Pseudonocardia sp. HH130630-07: one gene and its partner. The protein of the gene in region 2 interacts with the protein of the main gene of each other region in a pairwise test. Links are inferred from orthologs where the notes say so. Each region holds a gene or a part of one and is shown on either strand. Other genes may lie near its edges. The genes, in order: AFB00_RS13600 and AFB00_RS09425.

Region 1 (14,907 bases), 830 kb from region 2 along the record:
CCCCGATCCCGGCCGCCAGCACCAGCAGCACGACCACCGCGGGCAGCCGGCGCCGCGCGCTCGGGCCGCGCGCCTCGGTGCTGTCCGCCGCCCCGAGGGCCACCACCGGCGGCACCCGGCCGGCGGCGAGCGCCGGAGGCAGCGCCGCGACGACCGCGAGCAGCACGCACCCGGCCAGCCCGAACGGCGACAGCGCGAGCGCGGGCACGTCCGTCCCGGTCGCCCGCATGACGGCCAGCACCGCGTACGACCCGCCGGTGGCGACCACGGCCCCCACCACCCCGGCGACCAGTCCGGTGATCCCGGCCTCGGCGAGCACCGAGCGGGTCACCTGGCCCCGGGTGGCCCCGACGCAGCGCAGCATGGCGAGCTCCCGCCCGCGCCGGCCGAGCACGATCCGGAACGTCGAGCCGACCACCACGACGGCCGCGACCAGCGCGAGCCCGACGAACACCGACAGCGCGGCCAGCACCGACGTCACCGCACCGGCGACGCTCGCGATCTCGGTGTCGCGGGCCTCGTCCGCGGTCTGGACGTCGGCACCCCCCGCGACGGCCTCCAGCGCGGCCTTCTCGGGCGTGCCCGCGACGTCGACCCGCGCGCCGTAGTACAGGTCCGGGCCGAAGGCGACCGCGTCGGCCGGGCTCAGCAGCAGGCCGTCCCCGCCGTCCAGGCCGTGCGAGGAGATCCCGCCGACGGTGAACGGGCGCCCGGACACGCTCAGCGCGTCGCCCAGACCGAGACCGGTCCGCTCGGCGGTCGCGGCGCTCAGCAGCACCTCGCCGGGTCCGGGTGCGTGCCCCTGCTCCGGGGCCGGGCGCACCGACATCGGGCCGGTGGCCGGGTCGGTACCGATCCGCCACTGGGCGGTGCTGCCGCCCACGGTCACCGGCAGCTCGCCCTCCTGGACGGGCACCACCTCGGTCACCCCGGGGACCGCGGCGAGCCGGGCGGCGAGCGGACCGGCACCCGCGTCGTCCTGCGGCTGGCCGACGACGAACGACGCCCCCGGCGGGGTGCGCGTCGAGTCGGCCAGCAACGCGTCCCGCATGGTCTCGGTGAACTGCACGGTCCCGGCCGCGAACACCGTGGCGACCAGCACCGCGAGTCCGGTCAGCAGGGTCTGCCGGGGCCGGCGGCGGATCCCGGCCAGCGCCGCGCGGGTCGCCGGGTTGCCGAACCGCCTCACGACGGCACCGCCGCCGTGCGCGGCGGGCCGCCCGGGCCACCCCGCCGGGGCGCGCTGAGATCGCCCAGCGCGGCGAGGACGGAGCCGGGGGTCGGGTCGGTGATCCGGCCCGCGGCGACGCCGTCGCGCAGCAGCAGGACCTGGTCCGACACCGAGGCCGCCAGCGGGTCGTGGGTGACCATGACGACGGTCTGGCCGTAGTCGTCCACGCAGCCGCGCAGCAGGCCCAGCAGCTCGCGTCCGGACGCCGTGTCCAGCGCACCGGTCGGCTCGTCGGCGACGACCAGCTCCGGGCGCCCCAGCAGTGCCCTGGCGACCGCGACCCGCTGCCGCTGCCCGCCGGACAGCTCCGAGGGCAGGTGGGCGAGCCGGTCGGCGATCCCGAGCCGCTCGACGAGCTCGGTGCGCCACTGCCGGTCCGGCCGGCGGCCCGCGAGCGACGCGGCGAGGTCGATGTTCTCCCCGGCGCTCAGGTGCGGCAGCAGGTTGCCGTCCTGGAACACGAACCCGATCCGGTCCCGGCGGACGGCGGTGAGCGCGGCGTCGCCGAGCGCGCCGAGGTCGGTGTCGCCGAGCAGCACCTGCCCCGCCGTCGGCCGGTCGAGCCCGGCCAGGCAGTGCAGCAGCGTGGACTTGCCGGAGCCGGACGGCCCCATCACCGCGGTGAACCGGCCCGCGGGCAACCAGAGGGTGACGCCGTCCAGCGCGCGGACGGCGGAGCGGCCCTCGCCGTAGGACCGGACCAGCCCGATCGCCGCGGCGGCGGCACGGGGCGCCTGGGGCGGCCCGGCGCGGTGCGCCTCGGGTGGCCCGGCGCGGTGCGGCTCAGGTGGCCCGGCGCGGTGCGGCTCAGGTGGCCCGGCGCGGTGCGCCTCGGGTGGCACGGCGCGGTGCGCTTCCGGTTGCACGGCGCGGTGCGCCTGGGGCGTCACGGCGTGGTGGGGCGGCTGCGGGGGCACGGGACGGGGCGCGCTCATCGCTGCTCCCGCCACTCCTCCAGCAGCGGCAGCACCGCGACCGTCACCAGCATCAGGAACAGCACGACGCCACCGACCACGGCGGCGCAGTTCACCAGGACATCGAGCATGGCGATGACCATGCCGCGGCGGGCCCCCCGTCCGCGTCGGACCGGAGGACGGTTGTCGGGCACCGGTCCGTCGTACTTCCGGACGAGGTGGGCGCCGCGTTCTCAGCCCTAGGGTGTGCGCCATGTCCGGCCAGACCACTGCCGTGCAGGCGGAACCGGCGCCCCCCGCGGCGCGGTTCCGGTCCCTGCTGTTCACCCTCGAGGCGTTCGCCTACCTGTTCTGGCTGGCCTTCGACGTCGTCGCCGGGCCGTCGCTGGCGGAGGGCTCGGCGTTCAGGTACTCCAGCCCGATCACCGGGCTGCTCGTCGTGGCCGTGGTCCTGACCCGCTACGTCCAGCCCACCGAGCAGATCGCGATCGTCGCGTTCGGCTCGTCGGCCGTGCTGTCGGTCGCGTCGGCCATCACCGCCGCGACGTTCTCCGGTGGCCGGATCACGGCGCTGTCGCTGGCCGAGCTGCTGGCGCTGGCGATCATCACCGTGGTGACCGTGCGGCAGGCGTCCGGGCTGGTCGCCGTGGGCACCGCGGTCGTCTCGTTCCTGGTCATCGTCGGGATGCCGGTGCTGCGCTTCCCGACCGACGCCATCGACGACGCGACGTTCACCGCGCTCTGCGGGCTGGGCTGGGCGTCCGCGGTGGCGCTGGCCGCCGTGCTGCGCGAGATCCGGGTCCGGCGCGAGGCCCGGTTGACCGAGGCCCGGTCCAACGAGCGCCTGGAGCTGGCCCGCGAGCTGCACGACGTCGTCGCCCACCACGTGACCGGGATCGTCGTCGCCGCGCAGGCCGCCGTCACCGTGGCCCGGACCCGGCCCGAGGAGGCCGGCCCGGCGCTGGAGTCGATCGAACGGGCCGGCGCCGAGGCGCTGGCCGGCATGCGCCGGATGGTGGGCGTGCTGCGGGGCGGCGAGGAGGCGGGGCGCACCGTCGTGCACGGGCCGTCCGACGTCGACGAGCTGGTGGACCGCTTCGACCCGGCCCGCACCCGTACCACGCTCGACCGCGACCCGGACCTCACCGAGCTGCCGCCGGGGGTCGGTGCGACCGCCTACCGGGTGGTGCAGGAAGCTCTGACCAACGTGCACCGGCACGCGCCGGACGCGACCTCGGTCCGGGTCGGCATGCACAGGCGGGAGGGACGGCTCGAGGTGACGGTGCGGAACGAGGGCGGCTCGCCCGAGCGGCGGTCCTCCACGCTGGGCCGGGGCGGCTTCGGCCTCGCCGGCATGGCGGAGCGGGTCGGTGCGCTGGGCGGGACGCTGCAGGTGGGCCCGGACGGGCCGGCCGCGTGGATGGTGCTGGTGGAGCTGCCGCTGGCCGGTGCCCGGTGAGCATCGGCGTCGTCCTGGCCGACGACCAGGAGATGGTGCGCACCGGCTTCCGGCTGATCCTCTCCGCCGAGCCGGACATCGAGGTGCTGGGCGAGGCCGGGACCGGGCACGACGCCGTGGCGCTCGCCCGTGAGGTGCGCCCGGACGTGGTGCTGATGGACATCCGGATGCCCGGGACGGACGGGATCACCGCGACCCGGACGCTGTCCGCGGACCCGCAGCCGCCGCGGATCGTCGTCGTGACGACATTCGACCTCGACGAGTACGTCTACGGGGCGCTGCGCTCGGGTGCCTGCGGCTTCCTGCTGAAGGACGCGGGCCCGCGGCTGCTGGTGGAGGCGGTACGCGCCGCCGCGGCGGGGGACGCCCTGGTGTCGCCGTCGATCACGGTCCGGCTGCTGGAGCGGCTCACCGAGCCGGCGCCGGAACCGCCGTCGGACCCGATGGGGCTCTCGCCGCGCGAGCTGGACGTCGTGCGCGCGGTCGCCCGCGGCCGGACCAACCACGAGATCGCCGGGGACCTGTTCGTCTCGCTGTCCACCGTCAAGACCCACCTGACGAACATCGGTTCCAAGCTCGACGCCCGGAACCGGGTCGAGATCGCCGCGTGGGCCTGGGAGAACCGTCTGGTCGAGTGAGTCCCGCGGGTTGCGTCAGTGGGCGACCGGCACGGTGCGGGCCGCGCGCTGCTCCGGGATCCGCAGGACGACGGCCACGTCGCCGAGCGACTCCGGGAACAGGGTCGGCTGGGCGGACACCGGCACGTCCGGCACGAGCGCCGGGGCGTGGCCGGGGTCCGGGACGGCGCGCTCGGAGGACCGCGCGTCCCACATCTCGAAGAGCGGCTGGGCTGCCATCACGAGCAGGATGGCCAGCACCGGGGTCACAGCCAGGATCGTCAGCACCATGGCTAGGACAATGCCCCGGACCAGGGGTCCCCGGCATCGGCCGGAGGTACGGTTCTCGCAGGTCACGGCTCGGCCCGTAGGAGGAGGCGGCCTCAGCCCCTCGGCACGTCCTCGGCGGCGGTAGACGTCGGGTCCCAGGAGTCGGCCCGGGTGCCCCAGCCGTTGCGCTTGAGCATCTTGCGCGCAGCCCGCTGGTTGCGGCCCATCAGCCGGTCCAGGTAGAGGCGGCCGTCGAGGTGGTCGGTCTCGTGCTGCAGGCAGCGGGCCAGGAAGCCGTGCCCCTCCACCACGACCGGGGCGCCGTCGAGGTCGGTGCCGGTCACCCTGGCCCACTCCGCGCGCCCGGTCGGGTAGCTCTCACCCGGCACCGAGAGGCAGCCCTCCTCGTCGTCGTCCGGGTCCGGCATCGACGCCGGGAGCTCGCCCGTCTCGAGGACGGGATCGAGCACGTGCCCGCGGACCATCGTCCGGGTGGTCTCGTCCGGGCAGTCGAACACGAACAGCCGCAGGTCGACCCCGACCTGGTTGGCGGCGAGGCCGACACCGTTCGCCGCGGCCATCGTCTCGAACATGTCCGCCACGAGCGTGCGGAGCTCGTCGTCCACCTCCCCCACCGGACGGGTGGGGTGGTGCAGCACCGGATCGCCGACCATGCGGATGCGCAGAACCGTCACCGGCGCAGGGTACGGTCACGGCCCGGCCCCGATCCCGGGTGGGCGGTTTCGCTCCCGCGTGGCGCGTCGTGGCCGATCGCCCCCATTGCCGTGTGGTTCAATCCGATCCGCGAACGACAGCCATGTCATTCGCACCGGCGGCGGCCTTCCCGCGAGGGTCCCGCCGACCGAGTTCGTCGGCCGCGCGAGGAGCGTGATGGAGTCCGCTGGGTCCCTGCCGGAGCGCCGCGGAGCACACCGCCGCTCCGCCCCGTCCCGTGATCTCGACCGCCGGGAGCGCGAGATCCTCGCGTTCGAGGGCCAGTGGTGGAAGTACGCGGGCGCCAAGGAACAGGCGATCCGCGAGCTGTTCGACATGTCCGCAACCCGCTACTACCAGGTGTTGAACGCACTCGTCGACAAGCCGGAGGCCCTGGCCGTCGACCCGCTGCTGGTGAAGCGCCTGCGCCGGCTGCGCTCCAGCCGCCAGCGCACCCGTGCCGCCCGGCGCCTCGGTCTCGAACCCTGAGCGACCCGTTGAACCCTCGGAGGTCACCATGACCGCACCCGCGTCCGGCGGACAGTCGCCGCTGAAGATCGCCGGCATCGCGCTGATCGGCGTCGGTGTGGTCGCCGGTGTGGTCGGCCTGTTCGGCCTCGGTGGCGGGGGCGAGCAGGACCCGCAGGCCGCGCCGCCGCCGGCGAGTGCGGAGCCCGTCCCCGGGTCCGAGGAGCCGGCTCCGGCGCCGCCCCCGTCGAGCGAGAGCCCCGCGCCGGACCCGGACTCGCCGCTGACCCCCGGCGCCCCCGGCACGCCCGGATCGCCCGGCTACGAGGGCCCCGGCCCGGCCGTCGCACCCCCGCCGCCGGCCCCGGTGCCCGGTGGTGGCGAGGCGTCCGCCGGCGGCAGCGCGGCCGGGGAGGGCTCGGCCACCGCCGCCCGGCCCGCCGTGCGGATCTACAACAACTCGACGATCCGCGGACTCGCCGAGAAGGCGGCCGGGCAGTTCCGCACCAACGGCTGGGACGTCGCCGAGGTGCAGAACTACTCCACCGGCGTCATCCCGACCTCGACGGTCTACTACCGCGAGGGCAGCGGCGAGCGGGCCGCCGCGGACGAGATCGCGAAGAAGTTCGGGATGCGGGTCGAGCCGCGTTTCGACGGCATCCAGGACGCCACCCCCGGCGTGATCGTCATCGTCACCCGGGACTTCTCGGCGGCCTGACGCCGGACCCGCCGGTTCAGTCGGACCGGCGGGCCGCGTACGCCTCCAGCTCGGCGACCTGCGCCGGGTCGAGTGACGGCCGCACCGCCCGGCGGGCCGTCGCGACGTGCGCGGCGGTCACCTCGCCGGCCTCCAGCGACTCGCGCATCGCGGTGAGCGCCGCCTCGCGCAGCAGGGCGGCACAGTCGGCGGCCGAGTAGCCGTCGAGATCGGCGGCGATCTCGTCCAGGTCGACGTCGTCGGCCAGCGGCACGTCCCGGCCGGACGCGCGCAGGATGTCGGCCCGGGCCGCGGCGTCCGGCGGCGGGACGAACACCAGGCGTTCCAGACGACCGGGCCGCAGCAGCGCCGGGTCGATCAGCTCCGGCCGGTTCGTCGCCCCCACGACGACGACCTCCCGCAGCGGCGTCGCCCCGTCCAGCTCGGTCAGCAGGGCGGCGACGACCCGGTCGGCCACCCCGGCGTCGGTGGAGCCGCCGCGGCGCGGGGCCAGCGCGTCCACCTCGTCCAGGAAGATCAGCGCCGGTGCGGCCTCCGCGGCCCTGCGGAACAGCTCCCGGACCGCGCGCTCGGACTCGCCGACGTACTTGTCGAGCAGCTCGGCGCCCTTCACCGCGAACACGTTGAGATCACCGGATCCGGCCAGTGCGCGCAGCAGGAACGTCTTGCCACCGCCGGGCGGGCCGTAGAGCAGCACCCCGCGCGGGGCGTCGACGCCGAGCCGGGCGAACGAGTCCGGGTGCCGCAGCGGCCACAGCACCGCCTCGGTGAGGGACTGCTTGACCTCGGTCATGTCGCCGACGTCGTCGAGGGTGAGACCACCGGCGCTCAGGGTGCCGCCGTCGGAGAGCGAGATCGGCCGGACCGCACCGACCGCGTCGAGCAGGTCCTGCTGGCGGACCTCCTCGGTCGTGTCGCCGGGGCGCAGGGCCGCGGAGACCGCGGCCTCCCGGCGCACCGCGGCGAGATCGGCGACGACGAAGCCCGGCGTCCGGGCCGCGACCACTCCCAGGTCGACGTCCCCGGCCCGGGGGACGCCGGACAGCAGCCGTTCCAGCAACGCCCGCCGGGTCGCGGTGTCCGGCAGCCCCACGGCGAGCTCGCGGTCCACGAGATCGGGCGCGCGCAGCCGCGGATCGAGACCCTCCGGCTCCGCGCTGGTGACGACGAGCGCGGGCCCGCCGGCGCGGGTGGCGGCCCGCAGCTCGTCGAGCACCAGGGTGGCCAGCGGGGGCGGGTCCGACGCCGGGAGCAGCGCCTCGGCGTCGTGTACGAGCAGCACGGCGGGCGCCCCCGGGACGGACCGGGCGTCGGCGATCGCGGCCCGCACCCGCTCGGCCGCCGTCGCGGGCTCCACCGCCGCGACGGCGGGACCGACGAGCTCCACGCACCGCGCCCCGGCCGCCGCGGCCGCGCTGCGCACCAGGGTCGCCTTCCCCGCGCCCTCCGGCCCGGTGACGAGCACGCCGAGCCGGGCGTCCCCGCCCAGCCGGGTGAGCAGCTCGGGGCGCCGGATCATCAGCTCCAGCCAGTCGAGCAGCCGCCGGGCGACCGTCTCGTTCGCCGCGAGATCGTCGATCGCCGGCGGCGGTTCGGCCCCGCTCGCGGCCTCGACCGGAGCCGGAGCCGGCGCGGCGCCGGCCGGAACCGGTCGCGCACCGTGGCCGGTCGGGCCCACCACGACTCCGGTGTCCGCGCCCCCCTGCCAGCCGACGACCGTCGACGGCGCCACCACGACCGGGCGCCCGTCCGGGTCCGCGACGGCGACGGTCAGCAGCTCCGAGGTCCACGCGCCACCGACCGCGGCGGCCAGCGCCCGGCGCACCGTCCCGACGTCGGAGCCGGGCGGCGGGTCGATGTCCTGGGGCAGCAGGGACACCGCGTCCCCGCGGACGATGACCTTCCCCATCAGGGCGAGGCGCAGCGTGGCCGGGCCGACCGTCGAGGTGGCGAGCCGGGAGCCGAGCAGCCGGACCTCGCGGGCGGCGGTCACCGCCGCCGGTGCGACGACGACCTGCGCGCCGTCGGTCAGCCCGGCGTTGGACAGCGTGACGTCATCCAGCCGGACCTGGCCGTGCGGCGTCCCGGCGTCCCCGGCGACCGCCAGCGCGGACGTCACCCGGGACCCGGTGAGCGTCACGGCGTCCCAGGACCGGAGACCGAGCCCGGCCAGCACCTCGGGGTGCAGCCGGATCACCCCGCGCCGGGCGTCGGTGGCCACCGGGGCCAGGCGGACGAGGAGGGTCAGCGAGGGTTCTCCCACGGCGGCCACGCTATCCGCCCGCGGTGCCGTCAGCGGCGGCGGAGCCCCAGCCGGCGCCCGGAGCCCCGGGGGGCCGGGGCCACCCCGGGCCCGCGGGCGGCGCGGCGGTTCGCGTCGTCCTCCCGGCGCGCGGCGCCCTCCGGGTCGAGCCGCCGGCGCACGCCGCGGGCCACGGCACCGGCCCGGCCGGCGACGCGGCGGCGCAGCGGCGCGCGCAGGCCGAGCCGCCGGGCCGAACGGGCGGCGCGGGCCACGGCCCGGCGCTGGCGCACCGGGACGTCCCACGCCTCCGGGTGCCGGGCCAGCCAGCGGTGCCGGTAGGCCGTGTACGGCAGCAGCAGCAGGTAGCCGACGCTCGCGATGGTGATCCCGAGGAACGGCACGGTCAGCAGCACCGCGACGATCACCGCCACCCCGACGAGCAGCGGCGCGATCGCGCGCTGCGGGACCCGGACCGTCTTCAGCGACACCGTCGGGACCCGGCTCACCATCAGGCCCGCGGTCACCAGCGCCCAGACCGCCACCAGCGGCGCGGCCGACCACCAGCCGTCGCCGAAGTGCAGCCACAGGTAGAGCGGGATGCCCGCGGTCATCGCCGCGGCGGGGGCCGGGACGCCCACGAAGAACTCGCGGGCGAACGGGGGCTCGCTGTCGTCGTCGATCAGGGTGTTGAAGCGGGCCAGCCGCAGCGCCATGCAGACGGCGAAGACCAGGGCGACGATCCACCCGGCCCGGGTGTCCTCGAACGCCCACAGGTAGATGACCAGGGCCGGGGCCACGCCGAAGGAGACCAGGTCGGCCAGCGAGTCGAGCTCGGCGCCGATCCGGCTGGAGGCGTCGAGCAGCCGGGCGAGACCGCCGTCCAGCGCGTCGCACAGCGCGGCGGCGACCACCGCACCGATCGCGAGGTCGAAGCGCTCGTGCAGGGCGAAGTAGACGGCCGAGAGGCCGGCACAGAGGTTGAGGACGGTGACCGCGTTGGGCAGCAGCCGGACGCCGGCCGGATATCCGTTCGGCGGGCGCGGGATCCCCATCCCCCTCAGCCCTCCACCGGCACGTACCCCAGCACCGTCTCGGCCCCCACGGTGCGCTGGCCCGGCCGGACCAGCGGCTCCGTCCCGGCCGGCAGGTAGGTGTCGACCCGCGAGCCGAACCGGATCAGGCCGAACCGCTCGCCGGCCGCGACCTCGTCGCCGTCGGTCAGCTGGCAGACGATCCGGCGGGCCAGCAGCCCGGCGATCTGCACGACGCCGATCCGCGCGCCGTCGGCCCGGGCGAAGGTGATCGCGTTGCGCTCGTTGTCCTCGCTGGCCTTGTCGAGGTCGGCGGAGAGGAACGTGCCCGGGGTGTAGCGCACGGTCGCGGCCCGGCCGTGGCACGGGGCCCACTGCACGTGGACGTCCAGCACGGTCAGGAAGATCGAGACCCGCAGGTGCGGCTCGCGCGGCAGGTCGAGCTCCGCCGGCGGCACGGCCTCGGTCACGGTCGCGACGGTGCCGTCGGCCGGGGCGAGCACCGCGTCGGTGCGCAGCGGCGGGGTGCGCGCGGGCTCCCGGAAGAAGAGCGCGGTCGCCCCGGTGGCGAGCAGGCCGACGAGCGCTCCGCGCCCGGTGACGGCCCGGACCCCGGCGGCGGCGAGGCCGACCGCGGCGACGATCGGCCTGCCCCCCGGGTGCATCGGCGGGATCGCGTCCCGGACCAGACGGGCGATGTGGGTCGGCGAGGTGCCGGTTCCTTCGGCCATGGCGGGTCGTCGGCTCCTGATGCTCCGGTTGGGGGGATCGTCACGCTACGCGGGCGGCCCGGACGCACGACCGGCGGGACGGCGCGGACACGCAGGGGCACCGTGCGGACACGTGCGGACACGCCGGGAGGGGCCGGTTCCCGCGATCCGCTGGGTACCGGTGGCACCATCTGACGGTTCGCGATGCACGGCGCGGTGCGCTCCCGGGCACGACGACCGGACCCCGGGAACGCAAAGGGCCGGGGCCGTCATCCCCCGAGACGACGACCCCGGCCGTGGAACCGCTCGTCCGCTCCCCAGCGACGGGCGGTGGGTCCTGTGCTGCGAAGGGTTTACCCCCTCGCGGAGAAAAGTATTCCTCCCCGGCGACCGGCAGTCCAGATCACGAACGATGTCGACCCTGATCTACCTCGTTCGGCGGAACGCACATCAGTATCGACGTCGCGCGCGGTGAGATCGTTGCCCGAGCTACCTATGAAGCGGGTCACACTATCGGCCCAGTGCAGACTCCGAGCGGGTGATCGCCCTGCCGCACAGTGCTTCCCCGTTTCCCCTCGGAACGGACCGCTCGGCGCGACCGGACCTCCCCTAACCGCCCAGAAGGACGATCGACACGCGCTCGCCGTCGGCCACCGCGGTCGTCTCCGCCGGGATGTCGATCAGGCAGTCGGCCCGGGCCAGCGCCGCGATCAGATGCGATCCGGTGGAGCCGACCTCGGCCACCGTGCCGGCGACCGCGTCGAGGATCCCGCGCCGGAACTGCCGCCGGCCGGGGACCGACGTGAGCGCCCCGTCCAGCCGGGCCGTCACCACCGGCCGTCCCGGGTCCGGACGGCCCATCGCGGCCCGCAGCGCCGGGCGGACGAACACCTCGAACGACACCAGCGAGCTCACCGGGTTCCCCGGCAGCGTCACCACCGCGACCGAGGTCCCGCCCAGCTCCAGGCGGCCGCAACCCTGCGGGCCACCGGGCTGCATGGCGACCTTCCCGAACGCGACGCCGTGCCCGAGCATCGCGTCCTTGACGACCTCGTAGGCGCCCGCGCTGACCCCGCCGGAGGTGAGGACGAGGTCGACGCCGTCCCCGGCCCGCTCGGCGAGGACGGCCCGGAACCGGTCGACGTCGTCCGGGACGAACGACAGCTGCTCGGCCGTCGCACCCGCCTCCCGGACCGCGACGGCGAGCATCGTGCCGTTCGACTCGTAGATCTGCCCCGGCGCGAGCTCCTCGCCCGGCGCCACCAGCTCCGAGCCGGTGGAGAGCACGAGCACGTGCGGGCGGCGGTGCACGGTGAGCCCGGGACGGCCCACCGCTGCGGCGAGACCGATCTGCGGCGCGCCGAGGACGGTGCCCGCGGTGAGCACGACGGCGCCGGCCGCGGCGTCCTCACCGGCCCGGCGGACGAAGGCGCCGGGCTGCGGCTGCGCGGAGATCCGGACCCGCCCGGTGCCGCCGTCGGTCCGCTCGACCGGCACCACCGCGTCCGCCCCGGCCGGGACCGGTGCCCCGGTCATGATCCGGGCGACCGTGCCGGGCGCCAGCGGGGGCACGTCGGTGCGCCCGGCCGGGATGTCCGCGGCCACCGGCAGCTCGACCGGGTGTGTGTCGGACGCGCCGGCGAGCTCGGCGGCCCGGACCGCGTAGCCGTCCATGGCGGAGTTGTCGAAGGGCGGCAGCGCGAGCCCGGCGGTCAGGTCCCCGGCCAGCACCCGGTCGCTCGCCCCCGCCAGCGGGACCGTCTCCGTGCCGGTCGGCCGCACCAGTTCCGCCACCGCCGCGGCGTGCTGCTCGACGCTGCGGGTACCACCCTCCGGCCAGCTGCTCATGCCGTCATCCTGCCCGGCTGCGGACCGGCCCCGCACACCGCGGCGATCAGCTTGCACTCGATACCTGCGAGTGCTAGAAACGGGACAGCATCCACTGGCACTCGTGTCTGTGGAGTGCCAGGTCGGAACGGTGAGTCCGGCGCAGGGTAGCCGGGCGTCCGTCGCGGGCACCGCATCCGATCACTCGACTCTGTCTACGGAGGGCAACACCCCCATGGCGAAGCAGATCGCGTTCGACGAGGAGGCCCGCCGGGGCCTCGAGCGGGGTATGAACACCCTCGCCGACGCCGTCAAGGTGACGCTGGGCCCGAAGGGCCGCAACGTCGTGCTCGAGAAGAAGTGGGGCGCGCCGACCATCACCAACGACGGTGTGTCGATCGCCAAGGAGATCGAGCTCGAGGACTCCTGGGAGAAGATCGGCGCCGAGCTGGTGAAGGAGGTCGCCAAGAAGACCGACGACATCGCGGGTGACGGCACCACCACCGCCACCGTGCTCGCCCAGGCGCTGGTCCGCGAGGGGCTGCGCAACGTGGCCGCCGGCGCGAACCCGATGGGTCTCAAGCGGGGCATCGAGAAGGCCGTCGAGGCCGTCTCCCAGGCGCTGCTGAAGAGCGCCAAGGAGGTCGAGACCAAGGAGCAGATCGCGGCCACCGCGTCGATCTCCGCCGCCGACAAGCAGATCGGCGAGCTCATCGCCGAGGCGATGGACAAGGTCGGCAAGGAAGGCGTCATCACGGTCGAGGAGTCGCAGACCTTCGGGCTCGAGCTCGAGCTCACCGAGGGCATGCGCTTCGACAAGGGCTACATCTCGCCCTACTTCGTGACCGACGCCGAGCGCATGGAGGTCGAGCTGGAGGACCCCTACGTCCTGCTGGTCTCCTCCAAGATCTCCACGGTCAAGGACCTTCTCCCGCTGCTGGAGAAGATCATGCAGTCCGGCAAGCCGCTGGCCATCATCTCCGAGGACGTCGAGGGCGAGGCCCTGGCGACCCTGGTGGTCAACAAGATCCGCGGGACGTTCAAGTCCGTCGCGATCAAGGCCCCCGGGTTCGGTGACCGCCGCGAGGCGATGCTGGCCGACATGGCCATCCTCACCGGTGGCGAGGTCATCTCGGAGAAGGTCGGGCTCAAGCTCGACACCGCGGACCTGTCGCTGCTGGGCACCGCCCGCAAGGTCGTCGTCACCAAGGACGAGACGACCATCGTCGACGGTGCCGGTGACGCCGACCAGATCGCGGGCCGGGTCAACCAGATCCGTGCCGAGATCGAGCGCACCGACTCCGACTACGACCGCGAGAAGCTCCAGGAGCGCCTGGCCAAGCTCGCCGGTGGTGTCGCGGTCATCAAGGCCGGTGCGGCGACCGAGGTCGAGCTCAAGGAGCGCAAGCACCGCATCGAGGACGCCGTGCGCAACGCGAAGGCGGCCGTCGAGGAGGGCATCGTCGCCGGCGGCGGCGTCGCCCTGCTGCAGGCCGGTGCCGGCCTGTTCGAGGGTCTCGGCCTGGACGGCGACGAGGCCACCGGCGCGAACATCGTCAAGGTCGCGCTGGAGGCCCCGCTCAAGCAGATCGCGGTCAACGCCGGTCTCGAGGGTGGCGTCGTCGCGGAGAAGGTCCGCAACCTGCCCACCGGTGAGGGCCTCGACGCCTCCAACGGTGAGTACAAGGACCTGGTCAAGGCCGGCATCATCGACCCGGCCAAGGTGACCCGCTCGGCGCTGCAGAACGCGGCCTCGATCGCGGCCCTGTTCCTCACCACCGAGGCGGTCATCGCCGACAAGCCGGAGAAGGGCGGCGGCGCCCCCGCCGACCCGACCGGCGGCATGGGCGGCATGGACTTCTGATCCAGGCTCCCAGCCACCAGCACCATCCGCGGGGGCGGTACCGGTTCGCCGGTGCCGCCCCCGCGGCGTGTCCGGGGTTCACCCCAGCGCGACGACGGCCGCCCTGGCCCGGCCGAGCAGCGTGGCGCGCAGCTCGCCCGGTGCGACGATCTCGACCTCGGGCAGCAGTGGCCAGAGCATCGTGGCGGCGTGCCGCAGGTCCCCGAACGCGGCCGTGACCTCGACGGTCCCGCCGTCGGACCGCTCGTCGCCGACGGTGAGCCCGGCCAGCAGGTGCCGGGCGGCGGCCGCGACCCGCACCCGGACCGCGACCCCGGGGTGCCGGTCCCGGAAGTCCGCGCGCCGGCGCAGCCACAGCTGCTCCAGGTCCACCCCGTCGGGACGGCGTGCGGGCTCGTCGAGCACCTCCGCGGACCCGATCCGCGAGACCCGGTAGGTCCGGTCCTCCCCGTCCCGGATCGCGAGCAGGTACCAGCGTCCGGACGCCTGGACCAGCCCGACCGGGTCGACCACCCGCTGCACCGGCGCGGGTACCGGCCCCTCCCGGCGGGGCCCGCCACCGGCCCGGTACCGGATCCGGAGCCGGGTGCCGCCGAACACCGCCCGCTGCACGGCGTCCAGCGCCGGGGTCCCGTCGTCGGCCGGGTCGGCGAGCAGCCCGCCGCTGCGGACCAGCACCCGTCCGGCGGCCCCGGCGGCCCGGGTCCTCGCCGTCTCCGGCATCGCCGCCACGATCTTGCGCATCGCCGACGAGAACTCCGGCCCCAGCCCGAGCGCGCCCGACGTGGCGACGGACCCGGAGGTCAGCAGCGCGACGGCCTCGCCGGGCGTCAGGCCGG
Region 2 (15,109 bases):
GGACGGGGCCGCGCAGTGCCTCTACGAGAAGGGGTTCGGCCGGACGACGGCGCGTGACGTCGTCGCGGCGTCCGGGACCAACCTCGCCTCCATCGGCTACCACTTCGGGTCCAAGGACGCGCTGCTCACCGAGGCCCTGCTGCGCGCCACCAGCTCGTGGGGCGAGGAGCTGGACCGGGCGCTCGCCGAGCCGGACAACGCCGTGACCACCGACCCGGCGCGGCGGGTGGAGGACACCTGGGGCCGGGTCATCGGCCTGTTCTCCACCCAGCGCCGGCTGTGGGCCACCCACGTCGAGGCGCTCGCCCAGGCCGAGCGGCTGCCCGAGCTGCGGGCCCGGCTCGCCGAGGCGCAGCACGAGGTCCGCGAGGGACTGGCACTCACCTTCCACACGCTGCCCGACGACGACCCCGAGGCCGCGGACCGCCGGGTGCACGTGCTCGGCACCGTCTACCAGGCCCTGCTCACCGGGATCATGGTGCAGTGGATGCTCGACCCGGACGCCGCGCCGACCGGACGCGACATCGCAGACGGACTCCGCGCGATCGCCGAGCGCACCGACGCCTTCGCCTGAGGCCGGTCAGCCCGATCGACCGCGGCCCCGGTCAGTGCCGCGGCTCGACCCGGCCGATCACGGTCCCGCCGCCCCGGTCCGTGCCCGGTTCGGCCACCCGAACGGTGAGCGTCCCGAGCGCGAGGAAGCGGATCGTCACGGTTCCCCCGGCCGTCACGTCCACCGCGCGGCCCTGCTCCGGGACGAGCACCCGGCGGGCCAGGTCGCTGCCGACGGTCAGCACCACTGTCGTCCCCCGCGGCACGACGACGGTGGGGATCAGCTCCGGCGGGACCGGCTCGGCGACGTCGAACCGCACCGGGGTCAGACCGTCCGCACCGGCCTGGGCCACGGTCACCGGACCGGGCGGGCGCACCGGCGCGACGGCACCGCAGCCCGCGATCACCGACAGCGCCGCCAGGACCGCCAGCACCGCCGGCGTCACCTGCCACCGGACGAGCACGACTCCGCCCGATCTCCGCACATCGCCCATGCTGCCCGACCCCCGCCGTGACCCCCGGCCGGTACACCCGTTCGTGGCGCACGGCACGATCGGGTACGTGACGTCCCATCCCACCGCCCCCGTACCCGCCACCCTGTTCGACGACGAGCGCGAGCAGCGCTGGCGGTCCCGGTTCACCGCGGCACGGATGTCGCGGCCGTCCTGGGCGCTCGACGCGCCGGACCGGGCCGTGTACCTGTCCAACGCGACCGGCACCTTCGAGATCCACGTCTGGGACCGGGGCTCCGGCGAGCACCGGCAGGTGACCGACCGGCGCAACGGCACCACCTCGGCGGTGCTGCCGCCGGACGGCGAGCAGGTGTGGTGGTTCGCCGACACCGACGGCGACGAGTTCGGGCACTGGGTCGCCCAGCCGTGGTCGGCCGGGCCGGGCGCGGCGACCGGGCCGGCCGTCCCGGGCGCCGGCGACGGCTACCCGGCCGGGCTGGAGATCGGCCGCCGCCGGACCGCCGTCGGCGTCTCCACCGACGACGGCACCACCCTGCTGGTGCACGAGCGCGGCACGGCGCACGACGCCCGGGTCGTCTACACCCACACCGAGGACGCCGGGGTGGGCGCGCTGTCCGAGGACGAGACGCTGCTGGCGATCTCGCACTCCGAGCACGGCGACTCCCGGCACCCGTCGCTGCGGGTGCTGCGGATCGAGGACGGCTCGACCGTCGCCGAGCTGCACGACGGGCCCGGCAAGGGCCTGGCCCCGCTGGAGTTCGCACCGGTCGCCGGTGACCAGCGGCTGCTCGTCGGGCACGAGCGCCGGGGTCGCGACGAGCTGCTGGTCTGGGACCCGACCACCGGTGCGGTCACCGAGCTGGAGATCGACCTGCCGGGCGAGCTGGTCGCCGGCTTCTACCCGGACGCCACCGCGCTGCTCGTCGCGCACACGCACGCCGCGCGGACCCGGCTGTTCCGCTACGACCTGGCCGACGCCACCCTCACCGAGCTGGCGACCGCGCCCGGCTGCGTCGGGTCCGCCGACGTCCGCGACGACGGCACCGTGGAGTACTCGTCGTCGTCGGCGGCCACGCCATCGCAGATCCGGGCCCTGCAGCCGGACGGCACCGACGAGCTCCTGGTCTCCCCGCCCGGGGAGCGCCCGCCCGGTTCGCTGCCGGTCCGGGACGTGTGGACCCCCACCCCGGACGGCGACGTGCACGCCTTGGTGACCGAGGCCCCGCGGGACGGCGACCGGCCGGCACCCGCCGTCTTCGTCCTGCACGGCGGGCCGCACGCCGCCGACGAGGACCGGTTCGACGCGGGCCGCGCCACCTGGTCCGACGCCGGGTTCACCGTCGTCGAGATCAACTACCGCGGGTCGACGGGTTACGGCTCGGCCTGGCGGGACGCCATCGAGGGCCGGCCCGGGCTGACCGAGCTGGCCGACGTCGCCGCGGTCGCGGACGCGCTGGTCGCCGACGGCACCGTCGACCCGGCGCGGTGCGCCGTGGACGGCTGGTCCTGGGGCGGCTACCTGGCGCTGCTGGCCGCCGGCACCCAGCCGGAGCGCTGGGCCGCGGTCGTCGCCGGGGTGCCGGTGGCCGACTACGTCGCCGCCTACGCCGACGAGATGGAGCAGCTGCGGGCGTTCGACCGGGCGTTGTTCGGCGGGTCCCCGGCGGACCTGCCGGAGCTCTACCGGGAGGCGTCGCCGCTGACCTACGTCGACGCCGTCCGGGTGCCGGTGCTGGTCCTGGCCGGGGAGAACGACCCGCGCTGCCCGATCCGCCAGATCGACAACTACCTCGACGCGCTCGCCGTGCGGGCCGGCCGCGGGGAGGTGCGCTACGAGGTCAGCCGGTTCGACGCCGGGCACGGCTCGCTCGTCGTCACCGACCAGCTCGACCTCATCGCGACCGAGGTCGACTTCGTACGCCGGGCACTCGCGGGCTGATCCCCCGAACCGGGCCGGGGCTCAGTCCCCCAGCAGGGTGAGCACGTTCTCCGGCGGGCGGCCGAGCACGGCCCGCTCGCCGACGCGGACGAACGGCCGCTCGATCAGCGACGGGTCGGCAGCCAGCGCGTCGAGCACGGTGTCGCGGTCGGCGTCGACGAGACCCTGCGCGCGGAACGCGACCTCGCTCCTCCGGGCGATCGCCCGCGGGTCGTCGGTGCCGAGTGCGGCCAGCGCGGACTCGATCTCGGCCCGGGTCGGCGGATCGTCGAGGTAGCGGCGCACCACCGGTTCCACCCCGTGCCCGGTGAGCAGCGCGAGCGTGGCGCGGCTCTTCGAGCAGCGCGGGTTGTGCCAGATCTCGACGGTTCCGTTCGCCACGGACGCCGACCCTAACGCCTCGCGGGGAGCGCCCGGCTCCCCGCGAGACGTCCGGTGTCAGGAGCCGTTGCGCACGGCCTGCTCGATCCGGTCGCCGATGTCCTTGTCGACGTTGCGCCAGTACTCGAAGGCGCGGGCGAGGATCGGCTCGGACACGCCGTCGGACAGGTGCTCGGCGACGTTGCCGACGAACCGCTCACGGGCGGCGTCGTCGAACACCTCCCGGACCATCGTGCCGGCCTGGCCCCAGTCGTCGTCCTCCGAGCGGAGCACGTACGCGGAGCGGACCATGTCGCCGTCGGCGTACCAGAGTGCCTCCGCGACCCGCTTCGGGTCCGCGGCCGGGCCGCCGTAGGAGTTCGGCGCGTAGATCGGGTCACGGGTGTTCGTGATCCGCATGGCGCCGTCCTTCTGGTAGTTGTTCACCTCGGCCTTCGGCGCGTTGACCGGGATCTGCTTGTAGTTGACGCCGAGCCGGGCGCGGTGCGCGTCGGCGTAGGAGAACCCGCGGGCCAGCAGCATCTTGTCCGGCGAGAGACCGGTGCCGGGGACGAGGTTGTTCGGCTCGAACGCCGCCTGCTCCATCTCCGCGTGGTAGTCGGTGACGTTGCGGTCCAGCGTCAGCTTCCCGACCTCGTGCAGCGGGTAGTCCGCGTGCGGCCAGATCTTGGTCAGGTCGAACGGGTTGTACCGGTAGGTCTTGGCGTCGGCGAACGGCATGACCTGCACGTGCAGCGTCCAGGACGGGTGGTTGCCCGCCTCGATCTCGTTGTACAGGTCGGCCTGGTGGTAGTCCGGGTCCGAACCGGCGAGGGTGTCGGCCTCGTCCTGGGTCAGGCACTCGACGCCCTGGTCGGACTTGAAGTGGTACTTCACCCAGAACAGCTCGCCGGCGGAGTTGACCCAGCTGTAGGTGTGGCTGGAGTAGCCGTTCATGTGCCGCCAGGAGCGCGGGATCCCCCGGTCGCCCATCAGCCAGGTGACCTGGTGCGCGGACTCCGGGGACAGCGTCCAGAAGTCCCACTGCATGTCGTGGTCGCGCAGGTTGTTGGCGACCCGGCGCTTCTGCGAGCGGATGAAGTGCTGGAACTTCATCGGGTCCCGGACGAAGAACACCGGCGTGTTGTTGCCGACCATGTCCCAGGTGCCCTCGTCGGTCCACAGCTTCAGCGAGAACCCGCGCGGGTCGCGCCAGGTGTCCGGGCTGCCACGCTCGCCGGCGACGGTGGAGAACCGGATGACGCCACGGTTCTCGGCGCCGGGCTGCAGGAACCCCGCCTTGGTGAACCGGGAGACGTCACCGGTGACCTCGAAGCGGCAGAACGCGCCGCCGCCCTTCGCGTGCGGCTGGCGCTCCGGGATGCGCTCCCGGTTGAAGTTGGCCATCTGCTCGATCAGGTAGTGATCGTTCAGCAGGAGCGGACCGTCCGGGCCGATCGTGAGCGAGTGCTCGTCGCTCGCGACGGGGCTGCCGGAGTCGGTGGTGGTCGGCTTGGGCTGCGAGCTCGTCACGGCCGTGCCTCCTCGTGGTGGTGGGTGCTCCGCGGGATTCCCTCGCTTTTCTGGAACGAAACCAGAATCCGGTCGCCGGACCGTCGGGGTCCGGGTTCAGGATGGGGGTGTGTCCGTCCCCGTCACCGCTCCGCGCACCGGCATCGGCGCCTTCCTCGACGTCCTGCGCCGGCCGGGCGTCGCCGGCGTGACCGCGCTGGGCATGGCGGCGCGCATCCCGGCCACCGCCATCGGCGTCACCCTGACCCTGCACACCGTCCTCACCCTCGGGTACGGCTTCGGCGCCGCCGGCCTGGTGGCCGCCGCGGTGCCGACCGGGATGGCGATCGGCGCACCGCTGCTCGGCTGGCTGATCGACCGGCGCGGCCTGCGGCCGGTGGTCGCCGTGACCACGGTGGCGGGGCTGCTGTTCTGGTCGGTCGCCCCGCTGCTCGGGTACGCCGGGCTGCTCGTCGCGGCGTTCGTCGCCGGCATCCTCACGATCCCGGTGTTCTCGGTGATCCGGCAGGTCATCGCGGCCGTGGTGCCGGCGGGGCACCGGCGTCCCGCGTTCGCGCTGGACTCGATGTCGGTCGAGCTGTCGTACATGACCGGCCCGGCGATCGGGTCGCTGCTGACCGTGTGGCTGGGCTCGTCGGTGTCGATGCGGGTGATCGGCGGCGGGTTCGTGCTGGCCGGTGTCGCGATGTGGTGGATGAACCCGCCGGTCCGGGCCGGTGGCGGCGGTCCCGGCCCCGTGACCCGCCCGCCGCTGCGCAGCTGGCTGACCCGGCCGCTGGTCGGTGCGCTGCTCGCCGTCTCCGCGGCGGTGTTCGCGATCATGGGGACGGAGCTGGCGTTCATCGCGTCGCTGACCTCGTCCGGGCACGCGTGGGCGATCGCGGTGGTGAACGCGGCCTGGTGCCTGGCCTCGGTGGTGGGCGGCTTCGTCTACGGCGCGGCCCGCCGCTCGGCACCGCTGCCGCTGCTGCTCGCCGTGCTGGGGCTGGCGACGCTGCCGGTGGCGCTGGCCTGGTCGTGGTGGAGCCTGCTGTTCCTGCTGCTCCCGGCCGGGCTGATGACGGCGTCCACGCTGGCCGCCGGCAGCGACACGGTCGGGCAGCTCGCACCGGACGAGGTGCGCGGCCTGGTCACCGGCCTGCAGGGCTCGGCGACGACGATCGGCATCGCCGTGGCCAACCCGCTGTCCGGTTTGCTCGTCGACACGGCCTCCCCCGCGGTCGCGATCCTGACCTGCGGCTCGGTCGCGGTCGCCCTGGCCGGCTGCGCCGCTCTCCTGATGCGCTGACCCCGCACCTCTCCCGCTCTCCTCACCCCTCCCCACGATGCACTCATGGAGCAAAAGCCTTGTGACGCCGGGCTTTTGCTCCATGAGTACGACGGTCCGGGGGCGACGAGCGGTCGGTGGGCGGCCGTTCGGCGTAACGGGGCGGGGACTCTGAGAGGGTTCACAGGCGATCGGCGCAGACGACCGTTCGGCCCCGGCGACGCCGGGTACCGCTCGGGCAGACTGGATCACGTGAGCGCCCCGCCCCACTCCGACCCCGCGACCGAGCCGATCCCCCGCCGGCCACGGCGTCGTGGGCGGCCGCGCTGGTTCTGGGCGCTCGTGCTCGGCCTGGCCGCGGCCGGCGCCGTGCTGCCGGACCTCCTCGGCGCGGACCGCTACTTCCCGTTCGCGCAGCTGATCGCGTTCCGCCCGCTGAGCGTCGGTGCGGTCGCCGTGGTCGCGGTGCTCGCGGCGCTGGTCACCGCGCTGCACCGGCGGTTCTGGCCGGTCCCGGTCCTCCTGGCGCTGATCGCGCTGATCGGGGCCGCGCTGGTCCTGCCGCGCACGATGGCCGACCCGGCGCCGGCCGGTTCGCGCACGCTGAAGGTGCTCGCGCTCAACGTCTACGAGGGCGAGGCCGACGTCGACTCGCTGGCCGCGCTGATCCGCGCCGAGGACCCGGACATCGTCTCGGTCCCCGAGGCCGGCGGCCGGTACGCGGGGGAGCTCGAGGAGCTGATCTCCCCGCTGGGCTACTCCGTCGAGTCCTCGGTCTCGCACCGCACGGCCGACGTCCGCGGCAACACCGTGGCCTGGTCCGACCGGCTCGGCGAGGTCCGTACCCGGGTGGACGAGAACACCCGCTTCCACGCCATCGAGGCGACCGGCGGCGGCCTCGGCGACCTGCGGTTCGTGGCGTTCCACTCGGTCGCGCCGGTGCCGAGCTCGGTCGGGCAGTGGCGCGAGGACCTCGGGCAGGTGCAGCAGTGGTGCTCGGCGGGCGGACCGGCCGTCGTCGCCGGGGACTTCAACGCGACGCTGGACCACTCGGTGTTCCGCAACGCGATGGCCGGCTGCTCCGACGCCGGGGAGACGACCGGCAACGGCCTGGCCGGCACCTGGCCGACGTTCGCGCCGGAGTGGATGGGCCCGCAGATCGACCACGTGCTGAGCAACCAGGGGATCGCGGCCGAGTCCTTCGACGTGCACCTCGTCCCGGGGACCGACCACCGCGCGATCGTGACCACGCTGCGCCTGCCCTGACGCAGAAGGGGGCCGGACCCACCGGGCCCGGCCCCACTTCGGGAGGAGCGGATCAGCCTGCTGCGGCGACCGTCTCCGCGACCTCGTAGGTGTTCAGCGCGGCACCCTTGCGCAGGTTGTCACCGCAGACGAACAGCTCCAGGGTGTTCGGGAAGTCCAGCGCCTGCCGGATCCGGCCCACGACCGTCGGGTCGCCACCCACCGCGTCGGCCGGGGTCGGCCACTCACCGGCGGCCGGGTCGTCCTTCACGACGGTGGTCGGCTGGTCCGCGAGCACCTTGCGGGCCGCCTCGACCGGCACGTCCCGGGAGAACGTGGCGTGGATCGACAGCGCGTGCGTGGTGACCACCGGGACCCGGACGCAGGTCGCGGAGACCTTCAGCTCCGGGATCCCGAGGATCTTGCGGGACTCGTTGCGGACCTTCAGCTCCTCCGAGGACCAGCCGTCGTCCTTCAGGGAACCGGCCCACGGCACGACATTGAGCGCCAGCGGGGCCGGGAACGGCGAGCCGTCGCCGACCGGGATCCCGGCCTCGGTCAGTACCGCCGAGACGTCGCCCGCGGCCTTGCCGACGTCCTTGCCGGCGACCGCCGAGATCTCGGCCTGCAGCTGGTCGATGCCGGGCTGACCGGCGCCGGACGCGGCCTGGTACGACGACACGACCAGCGCCTCCAGACCGAACTCGCGGTGCAGCGCACCCATCGCCGCCATCATCGACAGCGTCGTGCAGTTCGGGTTGGCGATGATGCCCTTGGGGCGCTCGGTCACCTTGTCCGGGTTGACCTCGGGGACGACCAGCGGCACGTCCGGGTCCATCCGGAAGGCGCCGGAGTTGTCCACCGCGACCGCGCCGCGGGCCGCCGCGATCGGGGCCCACTCGGCGCTGACCTCGTCCGGGACGTCGAACATGGCGATGTCGACGCCGTCGAAGACCTCGGGCTTGAGCTCCAGGACGGTGATGTCCTCGCCGCGCACCGTCAGCACCTTGCCGGCGCTGCGGGCGGAGGCGATCAGGCGGATCTCGCCCCACGGCACCGACTCCCGGGAGTCGATGATCTCGATCATGGTGGTGCCGACGGCTCCGGTCGCGCCGACCAGCGCGAGCACCGGCTTGTCGTTGAGGCTCACGTCGTTCACCGGCCCGTTCCCGCGGCGACCACCGCGTCGTCCTCGGCGCCCAGGTCGAACGCCTCGTGCAGGGCCTGCACCGCGACGTCCAGCTGGTCGGACCGGCACACCACCGAGATCCGGATCTCCGAGGTGTTCATGATCTCGATGTTGATCCCGGCGTCGGACAGCGACTCGCAGAACTTCGCGGTGACGCCGGGGTGGTTGCGCATACCGGCGCCGACCAGCGACACCTTGCCGATGTCGTTGTCGTAGATCAGCTCGGCGAAGCCGATCTCGGCCTTGGCCCGGTCCAGCGCGGACACCGCGGTGTCACCGTCGCTGCGCGGCAGCGTGAAGGTGATGTCGGTCTTGCCGTCCGCGGAGTTGGAGATGTTCTGCAGGACCATGTCGATGTTGATCTCCGCGTCGGCGACCGTGCGGAAGATCTTCGCGGCCATGCCGGGGGTGTCCGGCACGCCGGTGACGGTGATCTTGCCCTCGGACCGGTCGTGCGCGACGCCGGTGATGATCGGATTCTCCAACGGGATCTCCTCGATCGAGCCGGAGACCAGCGTGCCCGGCTTGTCGTTGTACGAACTGCGCACCCGCAGCGGGACGCCGTAGCGGCGGGCGTACTCGACGGCGCGCAGGTGCAGCACCTTCGCGCCGGACGCGGCCAGCTCCAGCATCTCCTCGTAGGTGACGGTCTCCAGCAGGCTGGCCCGCGGGACGATCCGGGGGTCGGCGGAGTAGATGCCGTCGACGTCGGAGTAGATCTCGCAGACGTCCGCGTCCAGCGCCGCCGCGAGCGCGACGGCGGTCGTGTCCGACCCGCCCCGGCCCAGCGTGGTGATGTCCTTGGAGTCCGCGCTCATCCCCTGGAAGCCGGCGACGAGGACGATGTACCCCTCGTCGAGGGCCTCGCGCAGCCGGTACGGGTTGACGTCGGTGATCCGCGCGTCGCCGTGCCTCGACGTCGTGAGCATGCCGGCCTGCGATCCGGTGAACGACCGCGCCTCCGCCCCGAGCGAGTGGATCGCCATCGCGACCAGCGCGTTCGAGATCCGCTCACCGGCGGTGAGGAGCATGTCCATCTCGCGGGCCGGGGGCCGCGGCGAGATCTGCTCGGCCAGATCGGTCAGCTCGTCGGTCGTGTCCCCCATGGCCGAGACGACGACGACGACGTCGTGCCCCTCCTTGCGGGTCCGGACGATACGCTCGGCGACCTTCTTGATGCGCTCCGCGTTCTCGACCGATGAACCGCCGTACTTCTGCACGACGAGGGCCACGCCGGCCTCCTGTCCCGGCCCCGTACCTGGAGCCGTCGGGTGGTCTCGCTCTTCGACCGCGCAACGTACGGATGGTGTTCCGCGGCAGGTCGGAACGGCACACTACCGGCGCGGGGCACCCGATTTCAGGATCTGACCCGGCCTCGATGACCGAAGCCACACGAGCGGGACCCCGCGCGGTGCGATCGGGTAACGCGCGCGGAGGGAGCGATCCGCGGCCACCGGCCGGGCCGGTCACCAGCGACTCCACGCACGGGCACTCTCACACCGCCGCACGCGCCCGGTGCCGGCGCACCGCGTCGGTGTTGCCGCACCGTGCACTGCAGTAGCGCTGCCTCCCGGTACGGGACACATCGGCGTACACCCGGTCGCACTCCGGCGCCGCGCACCGGCCGAGCCGGTCCATCCCCCGCGTCGCCACGTGGGTCGCGGTACCCATGGCGACGAGCGCGTGCAGCACGGCGGCGAGGCCGATGCCGTCGTCACGGTGGTGCAGGTGCCAGTGCCCGTCGTGGTCGGTCAGCCGCGGCGGGCCGGTCCCCTCGGCGAGCAACGCGTTGACCAGCCGGGCGCGTTCGGCGCCGGGACCGGCGTCGACGAGCGCCGCCCAGCGGTCCAGGAACGCCAGCACCGCGGTGAGGTCCTCGGGCACCGGCTCCCAGTCGTGCACGAGCCCGGCCCGCACACACCGCGCCACCAGCTCGTCGAGCGTCGACGGCCGGGCGTTCACCAGGTCCACCGCCAGCAGCACCGGATCCTGGCCGTAAGGGTTGATGTGCATGAAGTCATTACAGCAGGGTCGACGGCATGAGCGCACCCCTCGACCACCGGTGGCGGCCGGAGTCGTCGCACCGCACGTCCGACGGCGTCGTCACCTACCTGCGGTGCCACTGCGGCGCGCACCGCATCCGGCTGGACCCGGCCACGTCCGCCCCGCGCCGCGACCTCGCCCGGCTCCCGGGCCGGTGATCAGACCCGGCGCAGCAGCCGGACGACGACGGCCGTCACCACCAGCCAGAGGATCGCCGCGACGCCGTAGTTGAGGGTCACCGCCATCTTCGGCTGCTCGGGGGTGAACAGGTCACCCAGACCGAGGTTGAGCTGCGCGGCCCAGCTCGCGACGAACTCCGTCAGGAAGTTCTGCGGATTCGCGTCGAGCAGGGTCAGCACGATGTGCCCGACCAGGATCGCCACGATCACCAGACCGACGATCCGCACGATCGTCGCGATGATCCCGATCCCCTGCCGAACGGTCGTCCCCACGGTTGCCGCCATCGAACACCCTCCACATCGTGACGAACGCCATGGTCCACCCGCGGCGCCCTCGCTGCCGGTCCAACGAGGGGCCGGCCGCCGGGTTGTGATCACTTCGTTGCGCCCGCGACCGCCCGTCCGGTGCACCGGGGTTGCCGGACGACGGGGTGCCGGGTCTACGGTGGGGTCATGGCGCGCCTGCTCCTTCGCCGCCGCGGCGGGGTCTGACCGACCGGCCCCTCGTCGCGGGGTTTCGTGTGCTCGCCGGTCGCATCGACCGATACCCAGCACAGGAGCACCGCAGTGACCACCTCCCCCGACGCCTACTCCACCGGCGCCCGCAGCAACGTCCGCACCCCGGACGGTGCCCCGCACGCCGCCCAGCCGGCCTGGAACCGCCAGCGCGGCTCGCAGCTGCCGTTCCACCGCTACCGGCCGTTCCACGAGCAGGTCGAGCCGGTGTCGCTGCCGGACCGGACCTGGCCGGACGTCGTCGTCGACCGGGCGCCGCTCTGGTGCGCGGTGGACCTGCGCGACGGCAACCAGGCCCTGATCGACCCGATGAGCCCGGTGCGCAAGCGCCGGATGTTCGACCTGCTGGTACGGATGGGCTACAAGCAGATCGAGGTCGGGTTCCCGGCCGCGTCACAGACCGACTTCGACTTCGTCCGCGAGATCATCGACGACGACGCGATCCCCGACGACGTGCAGATCCAGGTCCTGACCCAGGCCCGGCCGGAGCTGATCGAGCGGACCTTCGCCGCCTGCGAGGGCGCGCACTCGGCCGTCGTGCACCTCTACAACTCGACGTCGATCCTGCAGCGCCGGGTGGTGTTCCGGTCCGACCGCGCGGGCATCGCCAAGATCGCGACCGACGGCGCCGAGGAGGTCCAGCGGTTCTCCGAGAAGTACCCGGACACCGACTGGACGTTCCAGTACTCCCCCGAGTCCTACACCGGCACCGAGCTGGCCTACGCCGTGGACGTCTGCAACCAGGTCTCCGCGATCTGGCAGCCGACGCCGGACCGGCCGATGATCGTCAACCTGCCGGCGACGGTGGAGATGGCGACCCCGAACGTCTACGCCGACTCCATCGAGTGGATGCACCGGAACCTGGACCGCCGGGACGCGCTGGTGCTGTCGCTGCACCCGCACAACGACCGCGGCACCGGCATCGCCGCCGCCGAGCTCGGCTACCAGGCCGGCGCCGACCGGATCGAGGGCTGCCTGTTCGGCAACGGGGAGCGCACCGGCAACGTCGACCTGATCGCGCTGGGGATGAACCTGTTCACCCAGGGCATCGACCCGCAGATCGACCTGTCCGACATCGACGAGGTCCGCCGCACCGTCGAGTACTGCAACCAGCTGCCGGTGCACGAGCGGCACCCGTGGGGCGGTGACCTGGTCTACACGGCGTTCTCCGGGTCGCACCAGGACGCGATCAACAAGGGCTTCGCCGCGATGGAGGCCGCGGCCGCCGACGCCGGGCACCCGGTCTCCGAGCACCCGTGGGAGGTGCCGTACCTGCCGGTCGACCCGAAGGACATCGGCCGCACCTACGAGGCCGTCATCCGGGTGAACTCGCAGTCCGGCAAGGGCGGCATCGCCTACGTGATGAAGACCGAGCACCAGATGGACCTGCCGCGGCGGCTGCAGATCGAGTTCAGCCACGTCATCCAGGCCTACACCGACTCCGAGGGCGGCGAGGTCGAGCCGAAGGCGATGCGCGACGCGTTCGACCTGGAGTACCTGGGCCGGGAGACCCCGCTCAAGCTGGTCCGGCACCGCGTGAGCAGCGACGGGGAGGGGCGCGACGAGATCGTCGCGACCGTCCGGGTGGAGTCCGACCTGCACGAGATCACCGGCTCGGGCAACGGGCCGATCGCCGCGTTCGTCGACGCGCTGGCCGGGATCGGGTTCGACGTCCGGGTGCTGGACTACCACGAGCACGCCATGGGCGGTGGGGACGACGCCCGCGCCGCCGCCTACGTCGAGTGCGCCGTCGAGGAGAAGGTGTTCTGGGGCGTGGGGATCGACAGCTCGATCACCAGCGCCAGCCTCAAGGCCGTCGTGAGCGCCGTGAACCGCGCCCTGCGCTGACCCGCCCCCTCCCCCGCCCCCGGTTCCACTCATGGAGCCAAAGCCTCGTGACACCGGGCTCTTGCTCCATGAGTGCAACGGGCGCGGGGTGGGCGGCACCCCCGGCAGCCGCACTCATGGAGCTTCGGCCTCGTGACACGAGGCTTTAGCTCCATGAGTGCAGCCGGGGCGGCCCCCGAGGGCGAGGGCGACGTCAGCGGCCCATCGCGTCGGTGATCGAGATGGTGGGGTCGGGGAGGTCCGGGCCCGGGTCGGGAGCCGTGACGATCTCCTCCGGGGTCACCTCGTGCGGCGTGATCCGGCCGTCCAGGATCGCCTCGGCGTGGTGACAGGCCACCCGGTGCCCGGCGCCGATCTCCCGCAGTTCCGGCCGCTCGGTGTCGCAGCGGTCGGCCTGGCGCCAGGGGCAGCGGGTGTGGAACCGGCACCCCGACGGCGGCGCGGCCGGCGACGGCAGGTCCCCGGTGAGCAGGATCCGCTCGCGGGTGTCCTCCGCGGTCGGGTCCGGCTGCGGCACCGCCGACAGCAGCGCCCTGGTGTACGGGTGCAGCGGCTGGTCGTACAGCGCGCGGGCCGGCGCCTCCTCGACGATCGAGCCCAGGTACATCACGCCTACCCGGTCCGACACGTGCCGGACCACGGCGAGGTCGTGCGCGATCACCAGATAGGTCAGGCCCAGCTCCTTCTGCAGCGCGCGCAGCAGGTTCAGCACCTGGGCCTGGACCGAGACGTCCAGCGCGGAGACCGGCTCGTCGGCGACGATCAGGTCCGGCTCCACGCACAGCGCCCTGGCGATCCCGATCCGCTGGCGCTGCCCGCCGGAGAACTCGTGCGGGTACCGGCGCAGCGCCGACTCGGGCAGCCCGACCGCGCTCATCAGCCCGCGCAGCCGTTCCGGATCGGGCGCCAGCCCGTGCGCCGCCATGCCCTCGCGCAGCATCGCCCCGACCGACTGCCGCGGATCCAGGCTGGACAGCGGGTCCTGGAACACCATCTGGAACCGCTGCCGCATCCGGCGCAGCGGCTCGCCCTTCAGCGTCGCGACGTCGGTCCCGTCGAACGTCACCGAGCCCGCGGTGGGCTCGGTGAGCTTCAGGATCGCCCGGCCGAGGGTGGACTTCCCGCACCCGGACTCACCGACCAGCCCGTAGGTCTCGCCGCGCTCGATCCGCAGCGCGACGCCGTCGACCGCGCGGACGTGCCCGATCGTGCGCTGCACGACGACGCCGCGGGTGATCGGGAAGTGGACCTCGAGGCCGTCGACCTCCAGCAGCGGGCTCATCGCCGGGCTCCCACCGGGTTGTGGCACCGGAGCAGCCGGTCGGGTTCCGACTCGGCCACCGGTGTCGTGGACGTGCACCGCTCCAGGGCACGCGGGCAGCGCGGGGCGAACGCACAGGCGTCGTCCCACGGGAGGTTGTCGGCCACCGACCCGCTGATGGCGGGCAGCTCGTCGGCCGGGTCGGAGTCCAGCCGGGGGATCGAACCGATCAGTCCCGACGTGTACGGGTGCCGCGGGCGGGCGAACAGCGCGTGCCGCTCCGCCCGTTCCACCACCCGTCCCCCGTAGAGGACGTTGACGCGGTCGCACAGCCCGGCGACGACACCGAGGTCGTGCGTGATCATCACCAGCGCGGTTCCCGTCTCCGCGACGAGTTCCCGCAGCAGCTCCAGGATCTGCGCCTGGATGGTGACGTCCAGCGCGGTGGTGGGTTCGTCGGCGATGAGCAGCCGCGGCCGGCAGGCCAGCGCGATCGCGATCAGCGCGCGCTGGCGCATGCCGCCGGACATCTGGTGCGGGTAGGACGACAACCGCCGGGCCGGGTCCGGGATGCCCACCCGGTCCAGCAGCTCGACCGCCTCGGTACGGGCCTCGGCCTTGCCCATCCCGCGGTGCCGGACCAGGGCCTCGGTGATCTGGACCCCGACCTGCACCACCGGGTTCAGCGAGGACAGCGGGTCCTG

What was found.
Region 1: the proteins of AFB00_RS09425 (region 2) and AFB00_RS13600 interact in binary tests that used the Escherichia coli proteins (3 or more experiments, as listed by UniProt). The link is inferred for Pseudonocardia sp. HH130630-07 from one-to-one orthologs.

What each region holds. Positions count from the first base shown.
Region 1 is NZ_CP013854.1:2,779,283-2,794,189, reverse strand. Bases 3,396-6,142 are described here. They hold AFB00_RS13600 (peptide deformylase), read right to left. Parts: upstream 5,187-6,142; coding sequence 4,605-5,186; downstream 3,396-4,604. Other genes in these bases: AFB00_RS13590 (LytR C-terminal domain-containing protein), read left to right, coding at 5,723-6,142; AFB00_RS13595 (DUF3263 domain-containing protein), read left to right, coding at 5,383-5,694; AFB00_RS13605 (hypothetical protein), read right to left, coding at 4,258-4,512; AFB00_RS13610 (response regulator), read left to right, coding at 3,601-4,242; AFB00_RS13615 (sensor histidine kinase), read left to right, coding at 3,396-3,604. Also shown: AFB00_RS13625 (FtsX-like permease family protein), read right to left, coding at 1-1,189; AFB00_RS13620 (ABC transporter ATP-binding protein), read right to left, coding at 1,186-1,941; more of AFB00_RS13615, read left to right, coding at 2,399-3,395; more of AFB00_RS13590, read left to right, coding at 6,143-6,391; AFB00_RS13585 (AAA family ATPase), read right to left, coding at 6,408-8,654; pssA (CDP-diacylglycerol--serine O-phosphatidyltransferase), read right to left, coding at 8,684-9,688; AFB00_RS13575 (phosphatidylserine decarboxylase), read right to left, coding at 9,694-10,398; molybdopterin molybdotransferase MoeA, read right to left, coding at 10,987-12,225; groL (chaperonin GroEL), read left to right, coding at 12,440-14,068; AFB00_RS13560 (helix-turn-helix transcriptional regulator), read right to left, coding at 14,147-14,907. UniProt on the Escherichia coli protein: Removes the formyl group from the N-terminal Met of newly synthesized proteins. Requires at least a dipeptide for an efficient rate of reaction. N-terminal L-methionine is a prerequisite for activity but the enzyme has broad specificity at other positions.
Region 2 is NZ_CP013854.1:1,948,615-1,963,723, forward strand. Bases 6,450-9,398 are described here. They hold AFB00_RS09425 (aspartate-semialdehyde dehydrogenase), read right to left. Parts: upstream 8,457-9,398; coding sequence 7,443-8,456; downstream 6,450-7,442. Other genes in these bases: AFB00_RS09420 (endonuclease/exonuclease/phosphatase family protein), read left to right, coding at 6,450-7,390; AFB00_RS09430 (aspartate kinase), read right to left, coding at 8,525-9,398. Also shown: AFB00_RS09390 (TetR/AcrR family transcriptional regulator), read left to right, coding at 1-574; AFB00_RS09395 (hypothetical protein), read right to left, coding at 606-1,016; AFB00_RS09400 (prolyl oligopeptidase family serine peptidase), read left to right, coding at 1,114-2,964; arsC (arsenate reductase (glutaredoxin)), read right to left, coding at 2,986-3,345; AFB00_RS09410 (catalase), read right to left, coding at 3,403-4,857; AFB00_RS09415 (MFS transporter), read left to right, coding at 4,967-6,145; more of AFB00_RS09420, read left to right, coding at 6,377-6,449; more of AFB00_RS09430, read right to left, coding at 9,399-9,790; AFB00_RS09435 (CGNR zinc finger domain-containing protein), read right to left, coding at 10,053-10,571; AFB00_RS33935 (hypothetical protein), read left to right, coding at 10,598-10,759; AFB00_RS09440 (hypothetical protein), read right to left, coding at 10,760-11,065; leuA (2-isopropylmalate synthase), read left to right, coding at 11,348-13,144; AFB00_RS09450 (ABC transporter ATP-binding protein), read right to left, coding at 13,338-14,426; AFB00_RS09455 (ABC transporter ATP-binding protein), read right to left, coding at 14,423-15,109.